Regions from separate parts of the Bradyrhizobium sp. Ken64 genome, predicted to be linked through region 2. Evidence: predicted binding sites of a transcription regulator. Region 2 holds the regulator's gene; each other region holds the start of a gene.
What was found. The regulator PhoB, encoded in region 2, activates phosphate uptake and scavenging genes when phosphate is short. The targets are predictions, from matches to a motif close to TGTCATNNANCTGTCAT.
Positions count from the first base shown of each region.

Region 1 (3,484 bases), on a different contig from region 2:
TCGCGACGAGGAACGAGCAGATCACGACACCCGCGATCAGGGCTTCCCAGATCACGTCGGGATTGAGCTCGCCGAGATAGCTCGGAGGAGTGAAGCTGTCGGAGAGGGCAAAGGCGCGCGCAGGCGCTACCGCTGCGGCCAGGCACGCGACGGCCTGCACCGCAATCGGAAGCGCGCTGCCCGCGTGCCAGTTCTTCTCAGCCATCAGCCACCCGCGATTTCAACGTCGGATTGTCTGGTCTCGCGGGTTTGGATCGGGTAAACGCCTGTACGCGCAACGGAAAAATGTGGCATCAAATACGGCAATTGCCCTGACATGATAAATTCTTCCTTAACGGAAAACGCCCCCGCGCCGCCGTCCCCAGGCGTGAGGCCATCGTCGCTTCGAGCGGACGTCCTGCACAACCATGGATAGGGTCGATTGCGTCGTCATCGGAGCCGGCGTGATCGGGCTCGCAGTGGCTCGAAAGCTGGCGCAAGCCGGGCGCGAGGTGGTCGTGCTCGAGGAAGCCGAGGCTATTGGCACCATCACCTCCTCGCGCAACAGCGAGGTGATCCATGCCGGCATCTACTATCGCGCCGGAAGCTGGATGGCGCGCATGTGCGTCGACGGCAAGCACGCGCTCTACCGTTACTGTTCCGAGCGCGGCATCCCGCACAGGAATTGCGGCAAGCTGATCGTCGCGACCAATCCGAAAGAGACCGAGAAGCTGCAATCGATCAAGGCGCATGCCGAGGCCAACGGCGTGCTCGACATGCAGCTGCTCGCGGGCGATGCGGCACGTGCGCTGGAGCCGGCGCTCGCCTGCGACGCCGCGCTGCTGTCGCCGTCGACCGGCATCATCGACAGCCACGCCTACATGCTCTCGCTGCGCGGCGAAGCCGAGGATGCGGGCGCGGCCTTCGCGTTCCACACCCCGCTGATCCGTGCCAAGGCGACCGCCGGCGTCATCGAGATCGAGGCGGGCGGCGAAGCGCCGATGACCCTGCAATGCAGCCTCCTCGTCAACGCCGCCGGGCTCTCGGCGACCACGGTGGCGCGCAACATCGAGGGCATGCCGCTGGATCGGATCCCGACGGCCTACCTCGCCAAGGGAAACTACTTCAGCTGCAATGCCAGGGCACCGTTCTCGCGCCTGATCTATCCGGTGCCAGAGCCCGGTGGCCTAGGAGTGCATCTGACGCTGGACATGGCAGGGCAGGCCCGTTTCGGCCCCGACGTCGAGTGGATCGAGACCATCGACTATGAGGTCGACCCGTCACGCGCCGAGCGCTTCTATCCGGCGATCCGCAAATACTGGCCGACGCTGCCTGACGGCGCGCTCATGCCGAGCTATTCGGGCATCCGCCCGAAGATCGTGCCGCCGGCGGTGGCCACGCAGGATTTCTTGATGCAGGGCCCGCGCGATCACGGCGTCGAAGGCCTGATCAATCTGTTCGGCATCGAGTCGCCCGGATTGACGTCGTCGCTCGCGATCGCGGATCACGTCGCCGAACTCGCAAATAGCTAGTTTCGAGGCGAAGGGGATTCTGGGTGCGCTTAAAGAACCGCGTCCAGGCAAGAAGCTAGAGCCGCGCAAATCCTTGCACGTGGGCGCCTCGCAGCAGGGATGAGCGCAAAGGCTCCCATCCCTGCGGAAAGGGTGCGATCAACTCTACGCTGTTACGGGGTTACTAGTGGAGCGTGTCGCCGTGCCTGAGACGCTCGATCTGGTCCTTGACCATCAACTTCCGGCGCTTCAACTCAACAATTTGCAGGTCGTCTGTTGAAAGGTGCACGAGAGCTTCGTGCAATTCGTTTTCGAGAGTTTTGTGCTTCCGTTCCAATTCAACCAGATGTGCCTGAATTGTCATTCGAAACCTCCTCGGTAGGGGTGAACCTTGGATTCGACCGGACGACGAAGTGTACATCACCGATTCGTTCTGTCGATGGGTATCCGTCGTCGCAGTGTCATTTTTGAAAATACATATGTAACGAAGCGTGAGTAAGGGAACCACGCGGGAAAAATCCGTGATATCAATGCGCTTGCGCAACGCCGGAGCGACCGCAGAAATATCTCGCGGGAGATCGACGCGGGACAGCCGGAGATCGCTTGCGATCACGGCGCGCAAGGACGATAGTTTCCACAGGGCATCCACAGCCTTAATCTCACGCCTATCGGTTTTTCGGCCACCGCAGACATGACCAATGAAGATGCGCGCGAACTCGAATCCGAGCTCGCCCGGTTGCACCAGGAACACCGAGATCTCGATGTGGCGATCGATGCACTGCATCAATCGCCCGCCCCCGACCTGTTGCGGTTGCAGCGGTTGAAGAAACGCAAGCTGTTGTTGCGTGACCGTATCGCGTTCATCGAAGACCAGATCACGCCCGACATCATCGCCTGATCCACAGGTAGAAACTTGGCGGCCCCCCCCGGCACGTAAATCCGCTTGACTCGAAAGGAACAAAATAAGAACATTTGAGCACCCAAGCCCCCGGGGAAACCGTCCAAGGAACACGCAGATGTCGGCAACCGCCCTTCTCGACAACAGCCATTATGAACAAGCCTGCGATCAGGCGATCGCGATGTGCGACGGCAATCTGCGCAGCACCATCAAGGCGCTGATCATGGCCAATGAATATCTGGAGGCCGAGCTGGAGGAATTGCAGGCGGCGGTTTCCGCCGGGTGCATTCCGGAGACCTCGCGCAGCAAGATGCGGAGCAAGAGCAGCGCCGCCTGAGCTGTCAGCTATCGGAGCCGACCATGTCCGATGTCACCTATTACGTTGCATTACCCTTCCTGACCGACGAGGACGGATCGCCGGTCGCAGGTGCGGCCGAGGAATGCCAGAGCGCGGCGGCCGCGCTACGGCGCGCCGAGATTATGTCGCACGGCGCCGGCCACACCGGCGCGGTCGCGTTCAGCCGCAGCGGCGATCCCATGACCGGCGAATTCGGTGACGCCAAACTGCTCCGCAGCTTCGGCGACGTACCGAAAGACCTCGGCACGCTTTGACTAGCTGCTGACGAGCCTGATGCGCGGCTCGTGCCGCCGGTGCGCCTTGCGCACGTACATCGCGGCATCGGCCTCCTCCAGGGCGCGCGCGGCGTCGGACTGCACCCCAAGCAGGGCAACGCCGGCGGAAGCACCCGCGCTCACGTGCTGGCCGCGAAAGACAAAGGACAATTCGTCGATGGCCTGCTCGAAGGCTGCGGCCTTCGCCTTGGCGTCGGTCTCGCTGAGATTCCAGAGCAGCAGCGCGAACTCGTCGCCGCCGAGCCGGCCGACCACGTCGGAGGCGCGGATCTGCCGCGTCAGCGTGGTGGCAATCGCCTTCAGCACCTCGTCGCCGGCCGCATGGCCGAAGGAATCGTTGATCGGCTTCAGCCGATCGACGTCGAGCACGATCAGCGCGCCGCTGGCACGGTAGCGCTTCATGTAGGCGACGGCGCGTGCGAGCTCGCGTTCGAAGCCGCGCCGGTTCGGAATTTCGAGCAGG
Region 1 is NZ_JBVVPA010000013.1:103,856-107,339, reverse strand. Features, by position in the region: gene AC0L2F_RS21625 (sensor domain-containing protein) at 1-205, opposite strand, end outside; gene AC0L2F_RS21620 (NAD(P)/FAD-dependent oxidoreductase) at 408-1,511, shown strand; gene AC0L2F_RS21615 (YdcH family protein) at 1,675-1,854, opposite strand; gene AC0L2F_RS21610 (YdcH family protein) at 2,182-2,388, shown strand; gene AC0L2F_RS21605 (hypothetical protein) at 2,507-2,725, shown strand; gene AC0L2F_RS21600 (hypothetical protein) at 2,749-3,000, shown strand; gene AC0L2F_RS21595 (GGDEF domain-containing protein) at 3,001-3,484, opposite strand, start outside.
Region 1: AC0L2F_RS21615 (YdcH family protein) is a predicted target of PhoB. The motif match lies at 1,939-1,955, and genes of this name have one in related genera.

Region 2 (3,484 bases):
TCATCGTGATCCCGGTGGTGCTGCGCACGACCGAGGACATGCTGCTGCTGGTGCCGAACGCATTGCGCGAGGCGGCCTCGGCGCTCGGCCTGCCGCGTTCGCTGGTGATCAAGCGGATCGCCTATCGTGCTGCCCGATCGGGTCTCATCACCGGCGTGCTGCTCGCGACCGCTCGCGTCGCCGGTGAAACCGCGCCGTTGCTGTTCACCGCGCTGTCGAACCAGTTCTTCAGCCTCGGCCTGAACAAGACGATGGCGAACCTGCCTGTCACCATCAACAACTTCGTGCAGAGCCCCTATGCCTACTGGAAGCAGTTGGCGTGGAGCGGGGCGCTGCTCATCACCCTGACCGTTCTTGCCCTGAATATTGGCGCGCGCATCCTTGGCGCCGAGAGGACCGCAAAATGAGTGATCTTTCATTATCGTCGATGAGCGCGGCCGGGGGTCTGCCGCAGACGGCGGCGCTGCCGGAGGCGCCTCCGAAGGTGACGGTGCGCAACCTGAACTTCTATTACGGCGAGCACCACGCGCTGAAGAACATCAACCTGACGCTCGGCGCCAATCGCGTCACGGCGTTCATCGGTCCGTCGGGCTGCGGCAAGTCGACCCTGCTGCGCATCTTCAACCGGATGTACGACCTCTATCCCGGCCAGCGCGCCACCGGTCAGCTCATGCTCGACCAGACCAACATCCTCGACGGCAAGCTGGACCTCAATCTGCTGCGCGCCCGCGTCGGCATGGTGTTCCAGAAGCCGACGCCGTTCCCGATGACGATCTACGAGAACATTGCGTTCGGCATCCGTCTCTATGAGAAGATCTCGAAGTCCGAGATGGACGGCCGCGTCGAGAAGGCGCTGCGCGGCGGCGCGCTGTGGAACGAGGTCAAGGACAAGCTCAACGCCTCCGGCCTGTCGCTCTCCGGCGGCCAGCAGCAGCGCCTCTGCATCGCCCGCACCGTCGCGGTGCGGCCCGAGGTGATCCTGTTCGACGAACCCTGTTCGGCGCTCGACCCGATCTCGACCGCCAAGGTCGAGGAGCTGATCCAGGAGCTGTCCGAGGACTACACGATCGCGATCGTCACCCATAACATGCAGCAGGCGGCGCGCGTCTCAGACAAGACCGCCTTCATGTATCTCGGCGAGCTGATCGAGTTCGACGATACCAGCAAGATCTTCACGTCGCCGACCGACCGGCGCACGCAGGATTACATCACCGGCCGGTTCGGCTAGGAGACGCGACATGGCTTCCGAACATACCGCAAAGGCTTTCGACACCGACCTCCAGGAACTCACCCGCCTGGTTGCGGAGATGGGCGGGATCGCCGAACGCATGATCGTCGAGTCCGTCGACGCACTGATCCGCCGCGACGTCCCGCTCGGGCAGCGCGTCGTCGCAACCGACACCGAGCTCGACGCGCTGCAGAAGCGCATCGAGGAGCGCGCGGTGCTCACCATCGCCCGCCGCCAGCCGATGGCGGTCGATCTGCGCGAGATCGTTGGCGCCATGCGCGTCGCGACCGATCTCGAGCGCATCGGCGACCTCGCCAAGAACATGGGTAAGCGCGTCGCGGCGCTGGAGACGGACTTCCATCCGCTCAAGCTGTTCCGCGGCCTCGAGCACATGACCGACCTCGTGCAGCAGCAGGTCAAGTCGGTGCTGGACGCCTATGCCGCGCATGATCTGCCAGCGGCGATGGCGGTGTGGAAGGGCGACGAGGAAGTCGACGCCATCTGCACCTCGCTGTTCCGCGAGCTCCTCACCTACATGATGGAGGATCCGCGCAACATCTCGTTCTGTATCCATTTGATGTTCTGCGCCAAGAACATCGAGCGGATCGGCGACCACGCCACCAACATCGCCGAGACCGTGTTCTACATGATCGAGGGCCAGGCGATCACCGACAAGCGGCCGAAGGGCGACATGACGACCTTCGCCAACACGGTACCGAACACTTAAGGAGCGACGACCCGATGGGCGCACGCATTATGGTGGTTGAGGACGAGGAAGCCCTGACCGAGCTTCTCCGCTACAACCTCGAAGGCGACGGCTATGACGTCGAGACGGTGATGCGCGGCGACGACGCCGACACCCGCCTCAAGGAGCACATCCCCGATCTGATCGTGCTCGACTGGATGCTGCCGGGCCTGTCAGGCATCGAATTGTGCCGGCGGCTGCGCACCCGTCCCGAGACCAAGCAGCTCCCGATCATCATGCTCACCGCGCGCGGCGAGGAGAGCGAGCGGGTGCGGGGTCTTGCGACCGGCGCCGACGATTACATCGTCAAGCCGTTCTCGGTGCCGGAGCTGCTGGCGCGCGTGAAGGGCCTGCTGCGGCGCGCAAGCCCGGAGCGGCTCGCCACCGTCCTTGCTTTTGGCGACATCGAGCTCGACCGCGACAAGCGCCGCGTGGCGCGCTCGGGCCGGCCGATCGATCTCGGTCCGACCGAATATCGCCTGCTGGAGTTCTTCCTGGAGCACCCGGGGCGGGTGTTCTCGCGCGAGCAACTGCTCGACAGCGTCTGGGGCCGCGACATCTATATCGACGAGCGCACCGTCGACGTGCATATCGGCCGCCTGCGCAAGCTGCTCAATCTCGGCCGCGAGCAGGACCCGATCCGCACCGTCCGCGGCGCCGGTTACGCGCTGGATGATCGCTTCGCGAAGGCGGAGCAGGTGTAGGGTTGCAGGCTTGAGGTTCTCAGCCGTCATCCCGGACAAGCGAGCGAAGCGAGCGCTGATCCGGGACCCATAACCACAGGGAGTGGTTTGGCGAAGACTCGGAGTGACCCCTTTCGCGCAACAACTGCGTGCTCGGAGTATGGGTCCTGGCTTTCGCCAGGACGACACTACAATTGAACTGTCTTCGCGCGACGACTTGCCGGATTAGCGCGGACCCGGCTTCACCGGTGCGCGGCGCCGATCCGACGCCGGCTGGTACGCGACGCGCGAGTGCTGGGCGCAATAGGGCAGGCCGGACAGCGCCCGTCCACCGCAGAAGAAGAAGTCCGGGCTCGACGGATCGCCGACCGGCCAGTGGCAGGTCGCCTCGTTCAATTCCAGCAGCGACAGCCGCTGGCTCATCGGCACCACGTTGTCGTAGGTGACCGGATCCGGCTCCGCCTCGACCTCAAACGCCTGCGCCAGCGCGGTGTTGCCGCGCGAGATCGGGCGGCTCACCCGCATCATGTGCTGCGCGGGGCGCGCCTTGCGCGGCCGGGGCGCTGCCGATGATGGGCTCTTGGCGCGGCCCGAAAGGCCGAGCCTGTGCACTTTGCCGATCACGGCATTGCGGGTCACATTGCCGAGCTCCGCCGCGATCTGGCTGGCCGAAAGTCCGGCCTCCCAGAGCTTTTTCAGCTGCTCGACGCGATCATCGGACCAGGTCAAAACCGTCATTGCACCCTTTCCCTCGCTGCGCGCCAGCCATCCTGGGGCCTCGCAGCGAATGCCTAAGCCTTCAAAAACCCGTGCCGCCAGAATCCCTTA
Region 2 is NZ_JBVVPA010000056.1:14-3,497, forward strand. Features, by position in the region: partial or broken gene AC0L2F_RS35430 (ABC transporter permease subunit) at 1-407, shown strand, start outside; gene pstB (phosphate ABC transporter ATP-binding protein PstB) at 404-1,228, shown strand; gene phoU (phosphate signaling complex protein PhoU) at 1,239-1,955, shown strand; gene phoB (phosphate regulon transcriptional regulator PhoB) at 1,970-2,677, shown strand; gene AC0L2F_RS35450 (GcrA family cell cycle regulator) at 2,882-3,394, opposite strand.

Region 3 (3,484 bases), on a different contig from region 2:
CGAATATGAGCAGTATGGTTTTGCGACCGACCTCGAAGGCGAGCGCAGCAATGCTGCCGAGAAGGACAAGCCGCACAATCCTCGTGGCGACGCCGCAGCCGCCCTTGCGGGAGCTGACGTGCGCCACGAGGCGGACTACGTGATACCGACCGAGCATCACAACCCGACGGAGCTCTATGCGACCACGGCGGTCTGGGACAGCAGTGGCAAGCTCACGATCTACGACAAGACCCAAGGCGTCCAGAACGTCCACAAATTTCTCTGCAGCGTGTTCGACAAGAAGCCCGATGACATTCGCGTGGTCTCGCCATACGTCGGCGGCGCCTTCGGCTCCGGCTTGCGGCCGCAATATCAGGTGGTACTGGCAACGCTCGGCGCGCTCGCGCTGAAGCGGTCCGTTCGCGTCGTGCTGACGCGGCAGCAGATGTACGGGCTCGGCTACCGGCCGATGACCATCGAACGCGTCGCGCTGGGCGCGAAATCAGATGGTACGCTCGATGCGGTCACGCACGAGGCCACTGCCGTCACCTCGCGCTATGAGGATTTTGCACGCAACGATACCGGCTGGGCCGAACAGCTTTACAAGAGCCCGAACAGCCGCTTCTCCCACAAGCTGGTTCACCTTGACGTCTCCACGCCCTGCGACATGCGCGCACCGGGCGCGGCGTCGGGCGTCTGCGCGCTCGAATGCGCGATGGACGAGCTCGCCGTGGCACTCAAGCTCGACCCGATCGAACTGCGGCTGAAGTGCTACTCGGATCGCGACCAGAGCGAAAACCTGCCCTACACCAGCAAGCAGTTGCGCGGATGCTACGCGCGCGGCGCGGACGCCTTCGGCTGGAGCAAACGCAATCCTGCACCGCGCTCGATGCGCGACGGCAAGGATCTGGTCGGCTGGGGCATGGCGACGGGGGTGTGGGAAGCACTGCAGATGCCGGTCGCCGTCCGTATCGTGCTGACGTCGAACGGACATGCCGAGGTGTCCTGCGCCGCATCCGACATCGGCACCGGCACCTACACCATTGTCGCGCAGGTCGCGGCCGATGCGCTGGGCCTGCCGATCGAGAACATCAGCGTCAGGCTCGCAGATTCCAGTCTGCCGCAGGCGCCGGTCGAGGGCGGCTCCTGGATGGCCGCCTCGAGCGCACATGCGGTGCTCGCAGCCGCCGAGGAGGTGCGCAAGGAGCTGTTAGGTCTGGCCGGGAAAATCCCAGGCTCGCCGCTTGCCGGCGCCGAGTTGGCCGATACGGTCCTGATCGACGGCAGCATTGCCGGGGCCAGCGACACCAGCCGTGCGGTCTCGATCGCCGACGCGATGCGCCATGGCGGCGTCGAACGCATCGAGAAGGAAAAGCTCAACCAGTTCGGTGAGGACAAGAAGCACGCGCGCAATACCCATTCAGCCGTCTTTGCCGAGGTCAAGGTGGACGAAGAGCTGGGCGTCATCCGCGTGACGCGGGTCGTGAGCGCCGTCGCGGCCGGGCGGATTCTCAACACCAAGACTGGCCGCAGCCAGATCATGGGCAGCGTGGTCTGGGGAATCGGGATGGCACTGCACGAGGAGACGGTGATGGATCACCGCTTTGGCCGGATCATGAACGCCAACATCGCCGAGTACCACATTCCCGTGAATGCAGATGTTCACGACATCGACGTGATCTTCGTCGACGAGCCGGACAATCGTATCAACAAGCTCGGCATCAAGGGATTGGGCGAGATCGGCATCGTCGGCGTCCCCGCCGCGATCGCGAACGCCGTCTATCATGCCACCGGCAAACGCATCCGCCGCTTCCCGATCACACTGGACAAGCTGCTCGACTGAGCCGCCGGTCATCCGACCCGGCCCACTCGGGACCGCGCCCCCTGTCATCCAGCTGTCATCAAATGTGTCGAGACCTGTCGGTCTCGCACATTCGGGATGGACAATGGACTATTTCAAGCGCTTCAACTTCCTGTTCGCCGCACCTGTGTTCGACGCCGACGACCTCGAAGGTGTGCGCTTCAACCAGATCATCGAGGAGATCCAGCGTTCCGGCTTCGAGGTCGTTCGCGCCCGCAAGCTGGAGGACGCGGAGATGGCGGTGCAGACCGATGCCGCGATCGGCTGCATGGTGGTGGATTGGGGCAAGAAGGGCTTGGAGGGCAAGACCTCGGCGCTGATCAATTTGATGCGGCGACGCGGCCTCGATTTCCCGATCATCCTCCTGATCCGGCGCAAGCGGTTCGAGGATCTCCCGGTCGAGGTGCTCGACTTCATCGACGGTTATGTCTTCCTGTCGGAGGAGACACCGACCTTCATCGCCAAGAACCTGATCAGCCGTCTGAAGCAATATGCGGAGACGCTGAAGACGCCGTTCTTCGGCGCGCTGGTCGACTATGCCGAGGAGGGCAACCAGCTCTGGACCTGTCCGGGCCACAATGGCGGCGTGTTCTACAACCGCAGCCCCATCGGACGGGTCTTCGTCGAACATCTCGGCGAGTCCGTGTTCCGCGACGATCTCGACAATTCCGTGCTCGACCTGGGCGACCTCCTCACCCATGAAGGACCGGCGTTGAAGGCACAGAAGGAAGCCGCCCAGATCTTTGGCGCGGAAAAGACCTACTTCGTGCTCAATGGAACCTCGACCTCGAACAAGGTTGCGCTCGGCGCCCTCGTCACCGACGGCGATCTCGTACTGTTCGACCGCAACAATCACAAGGCCGCCCATCATGGCGCGCTGATGATCAATGGCGGCGTCCCGGTCTACGTGCCGACCATCCGCAATGCCTGGGGCCTGATCGGCCCGATGCGCTGGGACATGCTGGACGAGAAAGCCTTGCGCGAGGCAATCCGCAATCATCCCCTGGTCACGGACAAGGACGCCTGGCGCAAGGAACGGCCGTTCCGCGTCGCCGTGGTCGAGCAGTGCACCTATGACGGCACCATCCACAGCGCCGAGATGATCTTGAAGCGCATCGGCCATCTCTGCGAGTACATCCTGTTCGACGAGGCCTGGGCCGGCTTCATGAAGTTCCACCCGCTCTATGCGGGCCGCTTCGCCATGGGGCTGGCGAACCTTCCCCCCGAGGCACCCGGGATCATCGCGACGCAGTCGACCCACAAGCAGCTTGCGAGCTTCTCGCAGGCATCCCAAATCCACATCAAGGATCGTCACATCCGCGGCCAGAAGCGACGCGTCGAGCACCGCCGCTTCAATGAAAGTTTCATGCAGCACGCTTCCACGTCGCCATTCTACCCGCTGTTCGCCTCGCTCGACGTCGGCGCGCAGATGATGAAGGGCCGCTCCGGCGAAGTGCTGTGGGACGACACCATCCGGCTCGGCATCGAGCTGCGCAAGAAGATCCGCGCGATGCGCAGGGAGTTCGAGGAGAAGGAGCAGAATCCGGACAGGCGCTGGTTCTTCGAACCCTTCGTCCCCGATCGCGTCGCCATCCCCGATGTCAGCCACGCCGGCGCTTCGCACAACGTCGCCTGGGAAACACT
Region 3 is NZ_JBVVPA010000012.1:87,250-90,733, reverse strand. Features, by position in the region: gene AC0L2F_RS20520 (xanthine dehydrogenase family protein molybdopterin-binding subunit) at 1-1,822, shown strand, start outside; gene AC0L2F_RS20515 (Orn/Lys/Arg family decarboxylase) at 1,926-3,484, shown strand, end outside.
Region 3: AC0L2F_RS20515 (Orn/Lys/Arg family decarboxylase) is a predicted target of PhoB. The motif match lies at 1,865-1,881, and genes of this name have one in related genera.

Region 4 (3,484 bases), on a different contig from region 2:
GGCAGATCGGAATTGTAGGCATAGGGGCCGTTGATGATCGGCGCCGACTTGTGGATGATGCGGAAATCGTCCTTCTTCATCGCCGAGCCGTCGGCGTTCTTCAGCATGTGCTTGGTCAGCATCTGGGCCAGCGTGGAATCGTCGTCGCTGGTCCACTGGTTGGCGGCGACGTCGACAGTGCCCTGTGCCAGCGCCAGGATCGCGTTCTCGTGGCTGCCGGTGAAAACGACCTTGCCGAAATAGCTGTCGGCGTCCGCGATGCCCATCTTGTCGAGCTCGAAGCGCGGCACGTTGTTGCCGGAGGTCGAATTCGGGTCGACCAGGCCGAGGTTCTTGCCCTTGAGCTGATCGACGCTCTTGTAGGGACTGTTCGCCTTGACGAAGAACACCGAGTAGTAGCCGGTCGAGCCGTCCGCGTTGATATCGTTGGCGAAGGCGTCGGTCTTGACGCCGGTCAGGCGGGCGCGAGCGAACGACGCCGAGCCGTAGCTGGCGATGTGGATGTTGCCGGCGCGCTGGCCTTCGATCACCGCGGCGTAGTCGTTGGCGATCCGCAGAGTGACCTTCACGCCGAGCTCCTTGGAGAGATAGCTCACGAAGGGCGCCCAGCGCTCGGTGACCCCGGAGGCGTTTTCGGCCGGGACGACCGCGAAGGTCAGTTCGGGATATTTGGCCTTCCAGTCCTCGGCGGAGGCTGACGTCGTGAACGCGAGCGCGGCGGCGCCGGCAAGAATCAATCTGCGAGTGATCATGATACCCTCTTCATCGGTTGGGGTCGGTTGACGCAAAACTGGTGACTATCGATGCGGCGCCGCTCAGGCGGCCGCGGCCGTTCCAAGCGCCGGGATGCCCTCGGGCGCCGGCACAGGTGCACCACCCATGACATCGGTGGCTTCGAGGTCGTAAAGCTCGCGCGCAACGTGCTCGGTCAACTCGGCCGGCGCGCCGTCGAACACCACACGCCCCTGCGCCATGCCGATCAGGCGGTCGCAATAGCCGCGCGCCAGGTCGAGCGAATGCAGATTGCAGAGCACGGTGATGCCGAAGTGCTTGTTGATGCGCAGCAGCGCATCCATCACGATCTTGGTGTTGCGCGGATCGAGCGAGGCGATCGGCTCGTCGGCGAGGATGATGTCGGGCTGCTGCACCAGCGCGCGGGCGATCGCCACGCGCTGCTGCTGGCCGCCGGAGAGCTGGTCGGCGCGCTGGGCTGCGAGCGGGGCGATGTCGAACTGCTCGAGCGCGGACATCGCCAGCGCCTTGTCCTGCTCGGGCCAGGTTTGCGTCAGCGAGCGCCAGGCCGGCATCGTCGCAAGCCGTCCCATCAGGACGTTGGTGAGGACATCGAGCCGACCGACCAGATTGAACTGCTGAAAGATCATCGCCGAGCGCGCCCGCCACTGCCGCAGCTCCTTGCCGCGCAGCGCGGTGACGTCGAGGCCGTCGAACAGGATGCGGCCCTGCGAAGGGGCCGCAAGACGGTTGATGGTCCGCAGCAGGGTCGACTTGCCGGCGCCGGACCGTCCGATCACGCCGACAAAGCCGCCGGGAGAGACTTGAAACGAGGCGTCGTCCACCGCGGCCTTCACGCCGAAGCGACACGTCAGACCTTCAACCACCAGCATGCAGGGCTCCAGAGTAGCTGGGGCCCACCGCTAACGCCGGCGCTTGACACTTGTGTGACACTGACGTTGCGGTGCGGCGATCCTACACACCTCATCCACTGTTCTTGCCCTGTCATCGCGTCGTCATGACATTGTCATCAAGCCGCTCGAAGAAAAACGCCCGCCCTCTCGTTTGGATGCAACATGGCCGCCAAAGTTCTTTCGGTCCAGCCGACCATCGATCCCTCGGCCAGGCTGCACGACACCAGGCTTGGGGTCTACACCGAGGTCGGCGCGCGCACGATCCTGCACGAGGTGACGATGGGCGATTACTCCTATGTCGTGAACGACGCCCAGATCACCTACACCACCATCGGAAGATTCTGCTCGATCGCGGCGATGACGCGAGTCAATCCGGGCAATCACCCGATGCACCGCGCCACGCAGGCGCACTTCACCTATCGTTCGAGCGCCTATTTCGAAGGCGAAAGCGACGACACGGAATTCTTCGACTGGCGGCGCCAGCATCACGTCCATATCGGCCATGACGTCTGGATCGGCCATGGCGCGGTCGTGCTGCCGGGCCGCAACATCGGCACCGGCGCGGTGGTCGCGGCCGGCGCCATCGTCACCAAGGACGTGCCGGCCTACACCATCGTTGCCGGCAATCCGGCGCGCATCGTGCGCCGCCGCTTTTCGGAAGACATCGCCGGGCGACTCGCCAGCCTCGCCTGGTGGGATTGGGATCACGACAAGTTGCGTGCAGCACTGCCCGATTTCCGCAAGCTCGGGATTGAAGATTTCCTCGCGACATATGAATCACGAGGACGTTCTCTCAACAATTCTCTCAACAATTCTCTTGGCAGCAAATCAAGCGCGGTCGCGTGACAGACATTTTCCTTGAGGGCGGCCGGACCCTGATCGGCTCCGAGCTGGTCGAAACCTCTCTTGCCCTGTCCGGCCAGGACATCACCGAGATCGATGCATCGCGCAGCCGGGCACCGCTGGCGATCGACGCGCGCGAGCTGCTGGTGCTGCCGGGCATCGTCGATCTGCATGGCGATGCCTTCGAGCGGCAGATGATGCCGCGCGCCGGGGTCGACTTCCCGATCGACGTGGCGCTGGCCGACAGCGACCGCCAGGCCATCAGCAACGGCATCACCACGGTGTTTCACGCCACGACCTGTTCGTGGGAGCCGGGCCTGCGCAGCGCTGACAATGCGCGCGGCCTGATGGAGGCGATCGAACGGCAGCGTCCGCAATTCGCCGCCGACACCCGCTTTCACCTGCGCCACGAGACCTACAATCTCGGCGCCGAAGCCGAGATCAGCCAGTGGCTCAGCGAGGGCCGCGTCGACCTGTTCGCCTTCAACGACCACATGGACGGAACGGTGGGGGACATGGCCAAGCCCCGCAAGCGCAACCGCATGGTGGAGCGTACCGGCCTGTCGGGCGAAGAATTCGATCGGCTGGTCGGACACGTGCTTTCGCGCGCCAGCGAGGTCCCGGCTTCCGTGTCACGGCTGGCTGCGGCGGCCCGCGCCGCCGAGGTTCGGATGCTCTCGCATGACGATGCGACGCCGGCGGTGCGCGAGGGCTTTCGCGCGATGGGCGTGGCGATCGCTGAGTTTCCGATCAACGAGGAGACGGCGCGGGCGGCAGCAAGCCACGGAGACGCCATCGTCTACGGTGCGCCGAATGTCGTGCGCGGCGGCAGCCACACCGGCTGGACAAAGGCATCCGACATGATCGCCAAAGGGCTCTGCTCGGTGCTGGCCTCGGACTACTACTATCCCGCGCAGCTGCTCGCTGCGTTCCGCCTCGCCGCCGATGGCGTGCTGCCGCTGACCGAGGCCTGGAGCCTGGTCTCCGCCGCGCCC
Region 4 is NZ_JBVVPA010000001.1:625,894-629,377, forward strand. Features, by position in the region: gene phnD (phosphonate ABC transporter substrate-binding protein) at 1-752, opposite strand, end outside; gene phnC (phosphonate ABC transporter ATP-binding protein) at 816-1,625, opposite strand; gene AC0L2F_RS03150 (LbetaH domain-containing protein) at 1,809-2,492, shown strand; gene AC0L2F_RS03155 (alpha-D-ribose 1-methylphosphonate 5-triphosphate diphosphatase) at 2,489-3,484, shown strand, end outside.
Region 4: phnC (phosphonate ABC transporter ATP-binding protein) is a predicted target of PhoB. The motif match lies at 1,747-1,763, and genes of this name have one in related genera.